DNA from 2 places in the Halalkalibacillus sediminis genome. Region 2 is predicted to be linked to the other one. Evidence: a T-box and tRNA genes for the amino acid it is inferred to sense, from the RefSeq annotation. Region 2 holds a T-box; the other holds one or more tRNA genes.
What was found. The T-box of region 2 lies ahead of leuS (leucine--tRNA ligase). A T-box ahead of a tRNA ligase gene usually reads a tRNA of that ligase, here a tRNA-Leu.
Positions count from the first base shown of each region.

Region 1: it encodes a tRNA-Leu, which carries the amino acid that the T-box ahead of leuS (leucine--tRNA ligase) is inferred to sense. The anticodon was not compared.

Region 1 is NZ_PJNH01000001.1:2,747-9,836, forward strand. Features, by position in the region: gene CEY16_RS00080 (ribonucleoside-diphosphate reductase subunit alpha) at 1-1,727, shown strand, start outside; gene CEY16_RS00085 (ribonucleotide-diphosphate reductase subunit beta) at 1,740-2,780, shown strand; tRNA gene CEY16_RS00090 (tRNA-Leu) at 2,882-2,963, shown strand; gene CEY16_RS00095 (MetQ/NlpA family ABC transporter substrate-binding protein) at 3,205-4,041, opposite strand; gene CEY16_RS00100 (methionine ABC transporter permease) at 4,055-4,717, opposite strand; gene CEY16_RS00105 (methionine ABC transporter ATP-binding protein) at 4,710-5,459, opposite strand; gene CEY16_RS00110 (alpha/beta fold hydrolase) at 5,928-6,728, shown strand; gene CEY16_RS00115 (hypothetical protein) at 6,940-7,090, opposite strand, start outside.
Region 2 is NZ_PJNH01000002.1:680,470-687,559, reverse strand. Features, by position in the region: partial or broken rRNA gene CEY16_RS09570 (16S ribosomal RNA) at 1-58, opposite strand, end outside; gene CEY16_RS09565 (rhodanese-like domain-containing protein) at 371-682, opposite strand; gene leuS (leucine--tRNA ligase) at 815-3,229, opposite strand; T-box leader at 3,281-3,487, opposite strand; gene mnmM (tRNA 5-(aminomethyl)-2-thiouridylate-methyltransferase MnmM) at 3,641-4,204, shown strand; gene CEY16_RS09550 (tetraprenyl-beta-curcumene synthase family protein) at 4,246-5,307, opposite strand; gene CEY16_RS09545 (alpha/beta hydrolase) at 5,351-6,130, opposite strand; gene CEY16_RS09540 (gamma carbonic anhydrase) at 6,207-6,719, shown strand; gene CEY16_RS09535 (C39 family peptidase) at 6,732-7,090, shown strand, end outside.

The sequences.
Region 1 (7,090 bases), on a different contig from region 2:
CGATTGCCATGACTTTGATGATCCAAGAACCAAAGGAGCGTCGAATAGATCTCGTAGAAGAAGCATATTGGGCGTTAAGTAACCTTTATATGACGGTTGCGACTCCTACGCTTGCGAATTCCGGAAAGTCATACGGGCAGCTATCAAGCTGTTTTATAGATACGGTGGATGATAGTCTTCAAGGAATTTATGATTCTAATACAGATATCGCTAATTTATCAAAAAATGGTGGAGGAATCGGTGTTTATCTAGGTAAAATTCGCTCTCACGGAAGTTCAATTAAGGGATTTAAAGGGGTATCCAGCGGAGTGATGCCTTGGATGAAGCAGTTGAATAACACGGCTGTCAGTGTCGACCAACTTGGGCAACGCCAAGGCGCTATCGCGGTCTACTTGGATGTTTGGCACAAAGATATATTCAAATTCCTAGATGCTAAGCTGAATAATGGTGACGAACGCCAACGCACGCATGACTTGTTCACCGGTGTATGTTTACCTGATCTTTTCATGGAAAAAGTTGATGCGAGAGAAGATTGGTATCTATTCGATCCCCATGAGGTAAGAGAAGTGATGGGATATAGTTTAGAAGATTTCTATGATGAAACACAGGGTAATGGATCTTTTCGTGAAAAATATGGGCAATGTGTACAGCATCAGGAATTATCAAAAACACCTGTACCAGCGATTGACATCATGAAAAGAATTATGGTCAGTCAGCTTGAAACAGGGACGCCTTACATGTTCTATCGTGATGAAGCGAACCGTCAAAATCCGAATAACCATCAAGGGTTGATTTACTGCTCAAACCTTTGTACGGAAATCATGCAGAATCAAAGTCCAACAACCGTAGAGGAGGAAGTAACTCAAGACGGTAAAATTGTCATCACGAAAAATCCTGGTGACTTCGTGGTTTGTAATTTATCCAGTATCAATTTAGGAAAAGCTGTACCCGCGAATGTATTAGAGCGATTGATTCCCATTCAAGTTCGCATGCTTGATAATGTGATTGACTTGAATACAATACCTGTACTGCAAGCCCAATTAACGAATCAAAAGTATCGTGCGGTTGGTCTTGGTACCTTTGGATATCATCATCTGTTGGCATTAGAGGGGATACGCTGGGAATCAGAAGAAGCAGTTGACTATGCAGACCATCTTTATGAAAAAGTTGCTTTTTTGACGATACAGGCAAGTATGGAACTCTCAAAAGAGAAGGGTAGCTATCCACTATTTAATGGATCGAAATGGGAAACAGGCAGTTATTTCGAAGATTATATGGACACTGAGGAATTCAAATGGTCATTATTAGCAGATGAAGTTAAAGAACATGGCATCAGGAATGGATATTTGATGGCTATCGCGCCAAATTCCAGTACGAGTATCATCGCTGGAAGTACCGCCAGCATCGATCCGATTTTTAAAAAGTTTTATTCAGAAGAGAAGAAGAATTACAAGATTCCTGTCACGGCACCTGATTTAAGCGAGAAAACGTTCTGGTATTACAAATCAGCTTATGAAATTGACCATCATTGGAGCATCAACCAGAACGCTGCACGACAAAAGCATGTCGACCAGTCGATTTCATTCAATCTATATGTGAAAAACAATATAAAAGCGAAGGAACTACTCGAATTACACATGCATGCATGGAAGTCAGGTTTAAAAACGACTTATTACACACGCTCTACATCATCAGACATTGAAGACTGCGAAAGCTGCTCATCATAAGGGAGGATGACGATGACTCAACAATTACACGAACGTAAATTATATGAAACTAACGCACCGAACGCTTCAACAGGCATCATCAATGGACAAAGTTCAAACGTGCTAAACTGGGATGACGTTCGCTTCAGCTGGGCATATCCCATGTATAAAAACATGCTTGCGAACTTTTGGACGCCATTTGAAATCAATATGTCGAACGATCGTAAGCAGTGGCCAGAGCTTACAGCAGACGAGCAAGAAACCTTTAAGAAAATAATCGGACTATTAGCTTTTTTAGATTCGATTCAGACTGACTACTCCTCTAAAGTAGCCGATTATTTGACCGATTCAAGCCTTGCAGCCTTAATGCAGGTGCTATCTTTCCAGGAAGTTGTTCATAACCAGTCATATTCCTATGTGTTATCTTCTTTAGTAGAAAAAGATGAACAGGATGCAATATTTGAATACTGGAAGCACGATGAAATCCTCAAAGAACGTAATGAATTCATTGCACAAGGCTATGAACGATTCGTGAAAGAAAAGTCCCCCCAAGCATTTATAGAGTCAATCGTCTATGATGTTGCCCTTGAAGGTTTATTCTTTTACGCAGGGTTCGCCTTTTTCTATAATCTGGCTCGTAACCAGAAGATGGTATCAACTAGCACGATGATCAATTACATCAATAGAGATGAACAATTGCATGTTAACTTGTTCGCGTATATTTTTAAAGAGACATTGAAGGAAAATCCAGAACTGAATACAGAAGAAAACCTACAGTTTGTAACTGATACATTCAGAAAAGCTACAGAGCTAGAAATCAAATGGGGTCATTACATCATCGGTAATCGCATGGATGGAATCCATATGAGTGATCTCGAAAACTATATCAAATATATGGCTAATAAGCGCTGTAAGCTATTAGGCGCGGGGATACCATTTCCGGAAGTGACAGAAAACCCTATGAAATGGATCAAAGCATACAAAGATGTGGACGAAGGAAAGTCTGACTTCTTCGAACAAAAATCCAGACAATATACAAAAGTGTCCGACACGAACGGATTTGATGAACTATAGATTGAAGCGGGTTTACCAAGTTGTAAACCCGCACATTTTCATTGAGAAAACCCATTGACAAACAAGCCAATCCATACTATTATATTCTTTGTGACACATTTGCCGGTGTGGCGGAATTGGCAGACGCGCACGACTCAAAATCGTGTTCCTCACGGAGTGTCGGTTCGAACCCGACCACCGGTATTTTAGTTGATTACGAGATAATTCTTAAAAAAGCATTCACAAATGTTGATGTATCAATGTTTGTGAGTGCTTTTTTGTTATTGAGAAAAAGATTTTAATAATCATTAAAAGAATTTAAAAAGGAATTTCATCTGCAAAAATAAAGGGTCAGCCACCTCTTATATGGACGAATGTCCGAGGAGGTCCTGACCCTAGCTCTGACTTTATAAGATAAATGTCAGAGGAAAGTTGTACAATTTTTTTAGAATGCTGGAATAGAAGCTTTGCCTTCACGAGAATTTAAAAATTCGCGAACCTCTTCGCTAGTCATCGCCTCAGATAATTTCTGAATCAATTCTGAGTCCACATTATCTTCGCGTGCGACTAATGTAATTGCGAATTTATTATCTTCTTTTTCGGTGATGAGCGCATCCTCAGCTGGAGTTAAATCTAAGTTACCAGCGTGTGTTGGGTTAATTATAACGCCATCAAAATCTTCATATAAACGAGTTAATGCAGCAATACCCGCTTGTTCAAAACTATAGTTGTGTGAGTCTTCCTTGATATCATCTAATCCGTATTGCTCGCCGTCTATTTCTTTCAACTCTATTAAGTCGTGTGAAGCCAATAGGCGAAGAGAACGATCGATGTTAGATGGATCATTTGCTATACCAATCGATGCGTCATCAGGAAAATCTTCGACGCTAGCGGATTCTTGTGCATAAAGGCCGAAATTCGCATGATAAATCGGCTGTACCTCTGTTAAATTAGCATCTTTGTTTTGGTTGAACTGTTCCATAAATGGAACGTGTTGTGAAAAGTTCGCATCGACTTCCTCATTTGCTAGTGCTACGTTTGGTTGAATATAGTCACCCATTTCAACGATCTCTACTTCAATATTGTCTTCAGCGAGTTTTTCCTTTGCAATTTCTACAACATCTAACATAGGTGATTCAACCACAGCAACTCTTATTGTTTGTTCTTTATCTTCACCATTATCTTCATTTGAACTTTCTGCGTTCTCACTTTCGTTGCTGTCACCACATGCGACTAGCACAGATACTAGGACTGTCATTATAATTATGAGCCATTTTTTCATTAATAATTTCCCCTTATCGTTTGTCTATCTTTCTTGCTAAAGTAATGCCAGCATATTGAATAAGTTGCACAAATATCACCATAATAATGATAATATAAATCATCAAATCGGTTCGAAATTGTAGGTAGCCATAACGTATTGCAAAATCACCGATGCCGCCACCCCCCACGACACCCATAATTGTTGAATAAGAAATAAAACTAATTGTTGAGGTTGTCATGCTTAGGACGAGCGCTGAGCGTGCTTCAACGTACAAAAATTTAAAAATAATTTCTTTAACCGAGGCGCCCATTGAAACAGCCGCTTCCATCACTCCTTTAGGAACATCGAGAAGAGATTGCTCTGCAAGACGAGAATAGTGCGCGATTGCGATCACAACCATTGGGACGGTCGCAGCTGCTGTACCAGTTCCCGTTCCAATAACAAAACGTGTGAATGGAATCATAAAGATCACAAGTAACAAAAATGGAAAAGAACGAATAATGTTCACGATTAAGTTCAACGATGAAAAGACAAGCTTATTATCAAGCAATTGTCCTTTGCGACACAGGAATAAAAACGTCCCAATTGGAAGTCCGACTAACAATGCCGCTAGTATTGAAAAACCAACCATAATAAATGTTTCGCCAATCGACACCCAAATCTCTGTTTGATACTCAACTAATATATTAGGCATGTTCGTTGTCACCGCTTGGCTTCAATCTATTGATAAATCCTTCTGCGCTATGTTCCATTTTGTGTACACCTGTCGGATCAATTTCAATTTCCTTATAGACTCGACCATCTGCCATGACCGTTACTCTTGTACAGATGCTTTTGATTACTTCCATTTCGTGACTAACAATGATGACGGTCACGCCAAATTCTTGATTAATCCGTTGTAATACTTCGAGCACTTCCGCTGTCGTATTGGGATCAAGTGATGAGGTAGGTTCATCACATAACAACACTTTAGGCTGGTTGACAATCGCGCGTGCGATAGCGACGCGTTGTTTTTGCCCTCCACTAAGTTGACTTGGGTACTGATTTTTCAACTCTTCCATGCCTACAAACCGCAGGCTCTCCAATACTTGTTCTGCACGGTCTGTTTTCGGAGTTTTAGCTAGTTCTAATGGTGTGACTACATTATCGAAAACCGTTTTATTGTTTATTAAATGATACCCTTGAAAAATCATAGCTAACGACTGACGTATCTGACGTATTCGCTTTCCCCTTAAATGGTTTAGCGTTTCTCCATCGATGATCACGTCGCCTTCATCAGGATGTTCGATCAAGTTAATCATACGCAGTAATGTTGATTTCCCTGCACCACTCGCCCCAATAATACCGTGAATTTCGCCCGACTTTATACTTAACGATACCGACTGAACTGCTTCAAAAGAGTCGAACCGTTTGCTGACATTATTTAAAGTAATCATAAAAAAACCCCTTCCTTAATTGAAAGGTGATTCAAAAGCATACCTATTATAACTTATATTCAAGTCAATAAACAAACTGTTGTGTCTGTAAGGATAGATTAGCAGAAAAGCAGACGTAATTTCGGGGGGCAGTATAGATTCTAAAGCACTCAAGAAATGATGACGTGAAGCTTCCGGAGAACAAAAGCTAATTCAAACGCACGACACGTGATTTTGTTCCTCACAGAGTGGCGGTTCGAACCAGGCCACCGGTACTTAACTTTAAAGTTTTAGCGCTTTGCGTATATTCGTAGAGCGCTTTTATTTTTCTTACACACACTTGCGGAGTCGCTGATGCATTTAAAACTTGAAAATTGCTTAGAAAACCTATATTGTGAAGGGGTGTAATTACGTTTATTTTAATAGAAAAAAAGATTTTTAACTGAATTTGATGCGTTTAAAATATTTTAAGTGTTTGAGGGGAAGATAATGCTCTACTATAAAGAATATAGATTAGCCAAAAGTGATGAATGGGTAGTGTTCGTACATGGGGCAGGTGGAAGTTCATCTGTCTGGTATAAGCAAGTGAAAGAATTCAAGAAACATTTTAATGTTTTGCTAATAGATCTAAGAGGACATGGTAAATCTAGGAACCCAATTGTCTTAAACAAGAAATATTCCTTCGATAATGTCAGTCGGGATATTATTGAAGTGTTAGACCATAAGAACATTAAGAAAGCTCATTTTGTAGGAATATCATTAGGTACTATTTTAATTAGAAACATTGGTGAAATAGATCCAAGCAGAGTTCAATCAATGGTTTTAGGTGGAGCAGTAATCCGCTTAAATACTCGTGTAAAAACACTGATATCGCTTGGGAATTTAACTAAAAAAATAATTCCGTATATGTGGTTGTACAAATTCTTTGCTTGGTGTTTAATGCCCAAGAAAAGACATCATGAATCGCGCATACTATTTGTTAATCAAGCAAAAAAACTGTGCCAAAAAGAATTTATTAAATGGTTTAAGTTAACGAATGATGTAGCGCCTCTTTTAGTTCATTTCGAAGAAAATAAAGTTGATATACCAACACTGTATGTCATGGGACAAGAGGATTATATGTTTCTCTATGGTGCACAACAAATGGTGAAAAATAGTGAACAGGCACAATTAGAGGTAATAAAGGATAGCGGTCATGTATGTAATGTAGAAAAACCAGAGGAATTTAATGATGTCTCTATTGACTTTCTTAAAGGGATTTGTAACCAAAGGGCTGTAATGTCTTCGTAAGACTGAACGCCGGTTCGACCCCTGCGACTAATACTACATCTTTTTAAAAAAACTCTTGGACGTTGTTTTAAACAACATCCAAGAGTTTTTTATTAGGAAAACAAAAATTATTAACGTTTGTATGATAGTCAAGGGAGAAGGATTTAAACTTAATCCCAAACCCCCATCAAAAAAGTCCCCGTCTCCAAGAAAAAAGAGGACAAAGATTATATTAAGCTCCTTTGGTTTCGGTCGTTTCATCTTCATTACTAGAAAGATCTGCACCACCGATTAATCTAACCCCATTTGTAATTGACTTATATAGTCCCCAATAAGTAAGTAATAATGCTAGGAAGACAACCTCTACAGAAAGCCATATAAAA
Region 2 (7,090 bases):
GCATGTATTAGGCACGCCGCCAGCGTTCGTCCTGAGCCAGGATCAAACTCTCCAATAAAAGTAGTTTGATTGGCTTGTCTTACTTGTTTTTTCTCTCCCAATCAGATGAGAAAAAACGAATTGACGTCAGGCTATTTTGTTTAGTTTTCAAGGTTCGAAATCTTTTTGTTGAGCACTATTAAATATACCACAGTTCCACTTAATCTGTCAATATTTTTAATAGCTATTTTTTGGTGCGCTTTTTTCAGCGACAAGAACCAGTATAATATCAATTTAGTATAAGTGTCAATAACTTTTCAATAAAAAAATAAATTTCCTAGTTATTCTAATAAAACAACTGCAAATTCAACATTTTCAATTGAAGTATCTATTAAAATACGACTTCTCCGTTCCAGTCTAGCATGCCACCTTTAAGGTTGTTAACTTTATATCCTTGCTCATCTAAAAACAAGCAAGCATTATGACTTCTTCGACCAGAACGACATACGATTACATACTCTTTATCTTTTGATAGTTCACCCAATCGTTCTGGCACTGTTTGTAATGCAATATGTTTTGCACCCGGAATCATACCTTGAGCTACTTCTTCATCTTCTCTTACATCAATTACTTTATAACGTTGTTGATCCTCAAGATCTTTCAATAATTCATCTGAAGTAACTTCATTTATTGGCTGACTCATCGTCATCATCCTTTCATCTACATTTTCTATTTTAAAAATTAAATGGCCCTATTGTCAATTCCATTATTCGAACTTAATATTCCAAAAAATAAACCTTCCTCATAATAATTGAGGAAGGTTATAATTCGCTTTTTAATTCGCTACAATATTTACTAATTTGCCTGGGACAGCAATTACTTTTCTTACGGTTTTGCCTTCAATCCATTCTTGGATAGTTTCATCAGAAAGTGCTATTTCTTCTAATTCTTTTTGATCAGCGTCTTTATTGACCAACGCTTTTGAGCGAACTTTACCCATTACTTGAATAACGATTTCTACCTGATCCTCTTCAAGCTTTGATTCATCAAAAGTCGGCCAAGCCTGATAAGAAATCGTACCTTCATGCCCAAGTTTCGACCACAGTTCTTCTGCAACGTGCGGTGCTATTGGTGAAAGTAATTGTACGAATCCTTCTGCAAACTGTCTAGGAAGTTTGTCAGTTTTATAACATTCATTGACGAATACCATCATTTGAGAAATTGCTGTATTGAATCGGAGTGCTTCGTAATTCTCAGTAACTTTTTTGACTGTTTCATGATAGACCTTTTCCAGATCAGCATTAGAATCGTCAACGATTCTCCCTGAAAGTTCCCCTGAATCCTCCATGTATAGTCTCCACACGCGGTCAAGGAAACGGCGAGCGCCATCCAAGCCATTTGTACTCCAAGCTACTGAAGCTTCAAGAGGTCCCATGAACATTTCATACAATCTTAAAGTATCAGCTCCATGAGTTTCTACAATATCATCAGGATTGACAACATTACCTTTAGATTTACTCATCTTTTCGTTACCTTCACCTAGAATCATTCCTTGGTTAAACAATTTCTGGAAAGGTTCTTTCGTTGGAACTACTCCAATATCATATAAAACCTTGTGCCAGAAACGAGCATATAGTAAGTGAAGCACAGCATGTTCTGCTCCACCTATATAGATATCAACTGGTAGCCATTTCTTCAGCTTTTCAGGATCAGCTAGCATCTCGCTGTTATCTGGATCGATGTAACGAAGATAATACCAACAGCTACCTGCCCATTGTGGCATTGTATTTGTTTCTAAACGTCCTTTTTTACCTGTTGCAGAATCCTCAACGTTAACCCATTCTGTAATATTAGCTAGAGGAGATTCTCCAGTTCCGGATGGTTTTATTTCAGTTGTCTTAGGCAATACAAGAGGCAAATCGTCCTCATCAACTGGCGACATTGTTCCATCTTCCCAGTGGATTACCGGAATTGGTTCACCCCAATAACGTTGTCGACTAAACAACCAGTCTCTTAGACGATAAGTCGTTTCACGCTTTCCGACACCCTCTTCTTCCAACCAATCGATTGCTTTTGTAATAGCCTCTTCTTTACCTAAGCCATTCAAGAATCCAGAATTCACGTGTTCTCCGTCCCCTGTATAGGCTTCTTCTTCCACATTTCCACCAGCTACGACTTCAACAATTGGTAGTTCGAACTTTTTCGCGAATTCATAGTCTCTTTCGTCGTGAGCAGGAACAGCCATGATGGCACCAGTACCATAAGACATCAACACATAATCTGCAATCCAGATCGGCATTTTTTCTCCATTAATCGGATTGATTGCATATGCACCAGTAAACACACCTGATTTATCTTTCGCAAGGTCAGTTCGTTCAAGTTCACTTTTCGTTTGAACATCTTTCTTATACGCTTCTACCGCGGACAATTGATCTTTAGTTGTAATTTTTTCAACTAACGGATGCTCTGGAGAAAAAACAGCATACGTCGCACCGAATAAGGTATCCGGGCGTGTAGTGAAAGCCTTGAACGACTCCGCTGCACCTTCAATCTCAAAGCTTACCTCAGCACCCTCGGATTTTCCTATCCAGTTACGCTGCATATCTTTCAAACTTTCTGGCCAATCAAGCTCCTCAAGATCTTCAAGCAAACGATCCGCATAAGCGGTTATTTTTAGCATCCATTGACGCATCGGTTTACGAACAACCGGATGTCCTCCACGTTCACTCTTTCCGTCGATGACTTCTTCATTTGCAAGAACTGTCCCAAGTGCTGGGCACCAGTTAACAGGTACTTCATCGATATATGCTAGACCTTTTTTATACAATTGAATGAAGATCCACTGGGTCCACTTGTAATAATCAGGGTCAGTTGTGTTTACTTCCCGGTCCCAGTCATAGGAAAAGCCCAGAGACTGAATTTGCCGTTTAAACGTTTGGATATTTTCCTCAGTGAAATCGGCCGGATCGTTGCCGGTATCAATTGCATACTGTTCTGCAGGAAGTCCGAAAGCATCCCATCCCATAGGGTGCAATACTTCATATCCTTGCATCCGCTTCATACGGGAAACGATATCTGTTGCCGTATAGCCTTCAGGATGCCCGACATGTAAACCCGCTCCAGAAGGGTAAGGGAACATATCCAACGCATAGAATTTCTCTTTTTCAGATAATGTATTTGTCTTGAATGTTTTATTCTCTTGCCAGTAATTTTGCCATTTTGATTCAATTTGCTGATGATCGAAAGCCATATCAATTCCTCCTAAATTATATATAAAATAAAAAACTCCCACCCCAACAAACGTTGGGACGAGAGTTACCCGTGGTACCACCCAAATTAGCATAGAAGCTATGCTCACTTGACTCCTTAACGCGGAAGACGGTATACACTACTTCAGTTCATGTATACAACTCAAAAGGCGAGTTCAGATTAAGCAAGAATGACTTCCACCAACCGTCATCTCTCTATACATGCTTTAAATCTTACTACTCCTTATCACTGTCAGTATATAATATATGAAAGTATTTTAATTAAATAAGTGCTAATTGTCAAGTTTTTATAATGGTGATCTTCTTAAAAGCTTCAGGTAGCTTTGTTCTTTAGCATTCCCCATGATAAAATTATTCAGTCAGAATCAGTAAATATAAAGGTGTTGGATTAAGTGAAATCAATCATTCCCCTTGCACATTCTATTTTGGAAGAATCATTACGTGAAGGCGATATAGTAGTTGATGCTACTTTAGGTAACGGACACGACAGCTTGTTCCTCAGTAAAATTGTGAGGAAAGAGGGAGCTGTCTATGGATTTGATATCCAAGAGGAGGCTATATTACAGTCAAAAAAACTTTTTCAACAAGAAGACGCCCAAAATATATACACTTTCAATATAGGACACGAGAACGCTGCAGACCTTTTAAAACAAAAAGAAGTCGAATCAATTGATGGGGTGATATTCAATCTGGGGTATTTACCAGGTGGCGATCACACTGTTACTACTCTCAGCAGAACAACCATCATAGCATTCAATGATCTTTTTGAATTGCTTAAACCAAATAAATACATCGTTTTCGTGGTTTATCCCGGTCACGAACAAGGCAACCATGAGTCCGACTCACTCGTGTCACACCTATCCAAAATCCCTGCAAAAGATGCCGACATCGCAAAATATCAGATGGTCAACCGAAGTGAAGCTGCACCATATGTAATTGCAGTTTTTAAAAAATAGACGAAAGGCTCCTGAAATTTTCAGGAGGCTTTTTTATTGAGTCATATGCGCTTTTTAACTTTCCGATAGCCTTTTCCATTCCAGTAGATGAATTTAGCTTTCCAACCTGTTTTCCTCAAGAGATGATTACAGATTTCCTTTCCGTTATGAAAATCGTTCACTTTTCGATCAGATAAATAAAGCCCTACTAAACATACAACAATTTGTTCATGGAATTGTGGATCCGGTATTCCATTAATTCCTTCTCGAGCATTTTTTATCATATATTCGAACCGTTCTTTCAAAATATCTTCGCTTTCATAGTAATGACAGAAGTTCAGGTCACCTTCAACTTCATCCTCTTTTTGGTCGATGAAATAATCTAGGAGAATGTGCAACCCCTGCATATACGGAAAATAAGATTGATACACTTCTTCACCAACGTAAATATCATCCAGACCATAAGAAATTAAACAAAAGATTCCGATGGTAGACCCCGTCGCAGCAGAAAATTCATACCAAAAGAGTTCCTCATCATCTTTTTCCCTATTGAACCATTCCTCTAACCGAGGCACCCTTTCATCTAGTCGTACATGTTTATGTACCTGGAGATCGATATACAACCCAGCTAGACGATGAATCGTCGGATAAATTCGTTCATAATCTTTTATTCGCCTAGTTATTTCCTGGCATGTGGCGACTAGTGAAGCCAGGTATTCTCCATCATCTTGTTCATCCCTAAACTGATAATAATTTCTTCTCTTATTCACGGAATTTGGCGAAATTGCATCTAACATGGATAAATGAAGTTGGCGGAAATCCTCTGGATCAAGCGAAGTACTTCTATCACATAAGTTATCTAGATAGTCACTGATTGTCTGGTAAGCTACGATGAAGCTAATCGCGTCCTCCCAGTTTTCTCTAGCCAGCACAGCATAAATCGAGCCACCTTCACAGTGGAATGTTTTAGAGTCAATGCTTTCAAGTGCTTGTGTTCTTAGTTCATCATTCGGTATCTTCTCAGCTAATTTTCTCCAACCATCAAGCTCTTCATTTGCCTGGGGGAAAATTTTACGATAACTGACTGATAATATTTTCGTGAGAGAGGTTGGAATGTTTCTAATCTAAATCATCCTCCTGTAAAGATCCTTGCTATCAATCCTTCGATTAATTTCTTTGATGCTCGATGAACTGTATCACATCGGCATATACTTCATCACGTTCTGGTTCATTCAATATCTCATGATAAAGGTCTTCATATATCTTTATTTTCTTCTCTGATAAGTCCACTTGGTTGAACCATTTCTTAACCGCATCAACATCAACTAATAAATCTTCTCCAGATTGGAGTAACAGCGTCGGTACATCAGGATATTTCTTAATTTTCTTAAAGGCAAGATCGATCCCTTTTTCAAATTCCAAATACCAACGTACAGAGACTTTCCTTAAATATAAAGGATCACTAACATCCCTAGCAATAAATGCTTCATTCCGCGTAGCCATTTTTGAATGGACATTGGTAGGAACTAGAACAGACGGAGCTAATACGTTTAGCACCTTTGATAACATGTATAACGGCTTTTCTGGAACATTGCATAAACCGAGGGCTGGCGAGGATAAAATCACTCCATCAACCTCAATGTTTTGTTCCTGGAGAATGCGAATAGCAATTAATCCACCCATGCTATGACCTAAAAGGAAAACAGGTAAATCATAAGTTTTTGCTTGATCGATCCATTCAGAAACCGTGTCAAAATATTGCTTAAACGATTTGATGTGGCCTAACTTTTTCTGGGTAACCCCTTGCCCAGGCAAATCGCCATATACAATGTGATAGCCTTGCTTCAATAATTTATTAAAAAGCCATTCATATCGACCAGAATGTTCGAATGCACCATGAATGACAACCACAACAGCTGTCGGGTTCTCTGTTTCTCTTACAATCATCCAATCCCTCTCCTACCATCTGTTTCTTCTAATTTGATATAATTATCTTATCACAACCTATTATAGGAGGAACAATATGATACTCGAATACAAAGGAAAATACCCTCAAATTGATGACACAGCCTACTTATCAGAAGATGTTGTAGTGACAGGCGAGGTAACAATAGGAGCCTATTGTAGTATTTGGTTCAAGACTGTCATTCGTGGCGATGTAGCCCCAACAATTATAGGGAAAAGTGTCAACATCCAAGACCAGAGTATGCTTCACCAAAGCCCTGGTATGCCATTAGAAATAGAAGATGGAGTCACCGTTGGTCACCAAGTATTGCTCCACTCTTGCAAAGTTAGCAAGAATGCATTGATTGGGATGGGGTCGACTATTTTAGATGGTGCTGAGATTGGAGAAAATGCCTTTGTTGGTGCTGGAAGCCTCGTACCGCCTGGTAAAAAAATCCCCTCCAATACTTTAGCATTCGGACGACCTGCTAAAGTTGTCAGAGATTTGACCGATGAAGATTATAAGGAAATGAAACGTATTCGTACAGAGTATGTGGAAAAAGGACAAGTTTACAAATCGAACCAGTCTTAAGGGGTAAGTTATATGTATGGATGGCTATTGGTATTCAGTTCACTAGTTGCACTTTTACTAGTTGTATCTTCTATTAAACAAAAAAGTTTCCGAAAAGTTAGCTATTTATTTGCTGGCTTATTTTTCGGATGTTCAATCGCACTTTTTATTATTATGCTAGGACAAAACCACCCAGCTATTCTCGGGTGGTACGAGGAAACCTTTATAGACAAGCAGGCTAATTCCTCACTTGTCTTTGCGGAGAATAACGATAATTGGTCATCGATAACTGAAAACTCTCTGATCGAACAGTATATTTTGGCAGAGGAGAAATTGATTGAAGCTCCCATCATCCAGCAATATCCGCAACTACCCCGTGGTTGTGAGGTAAC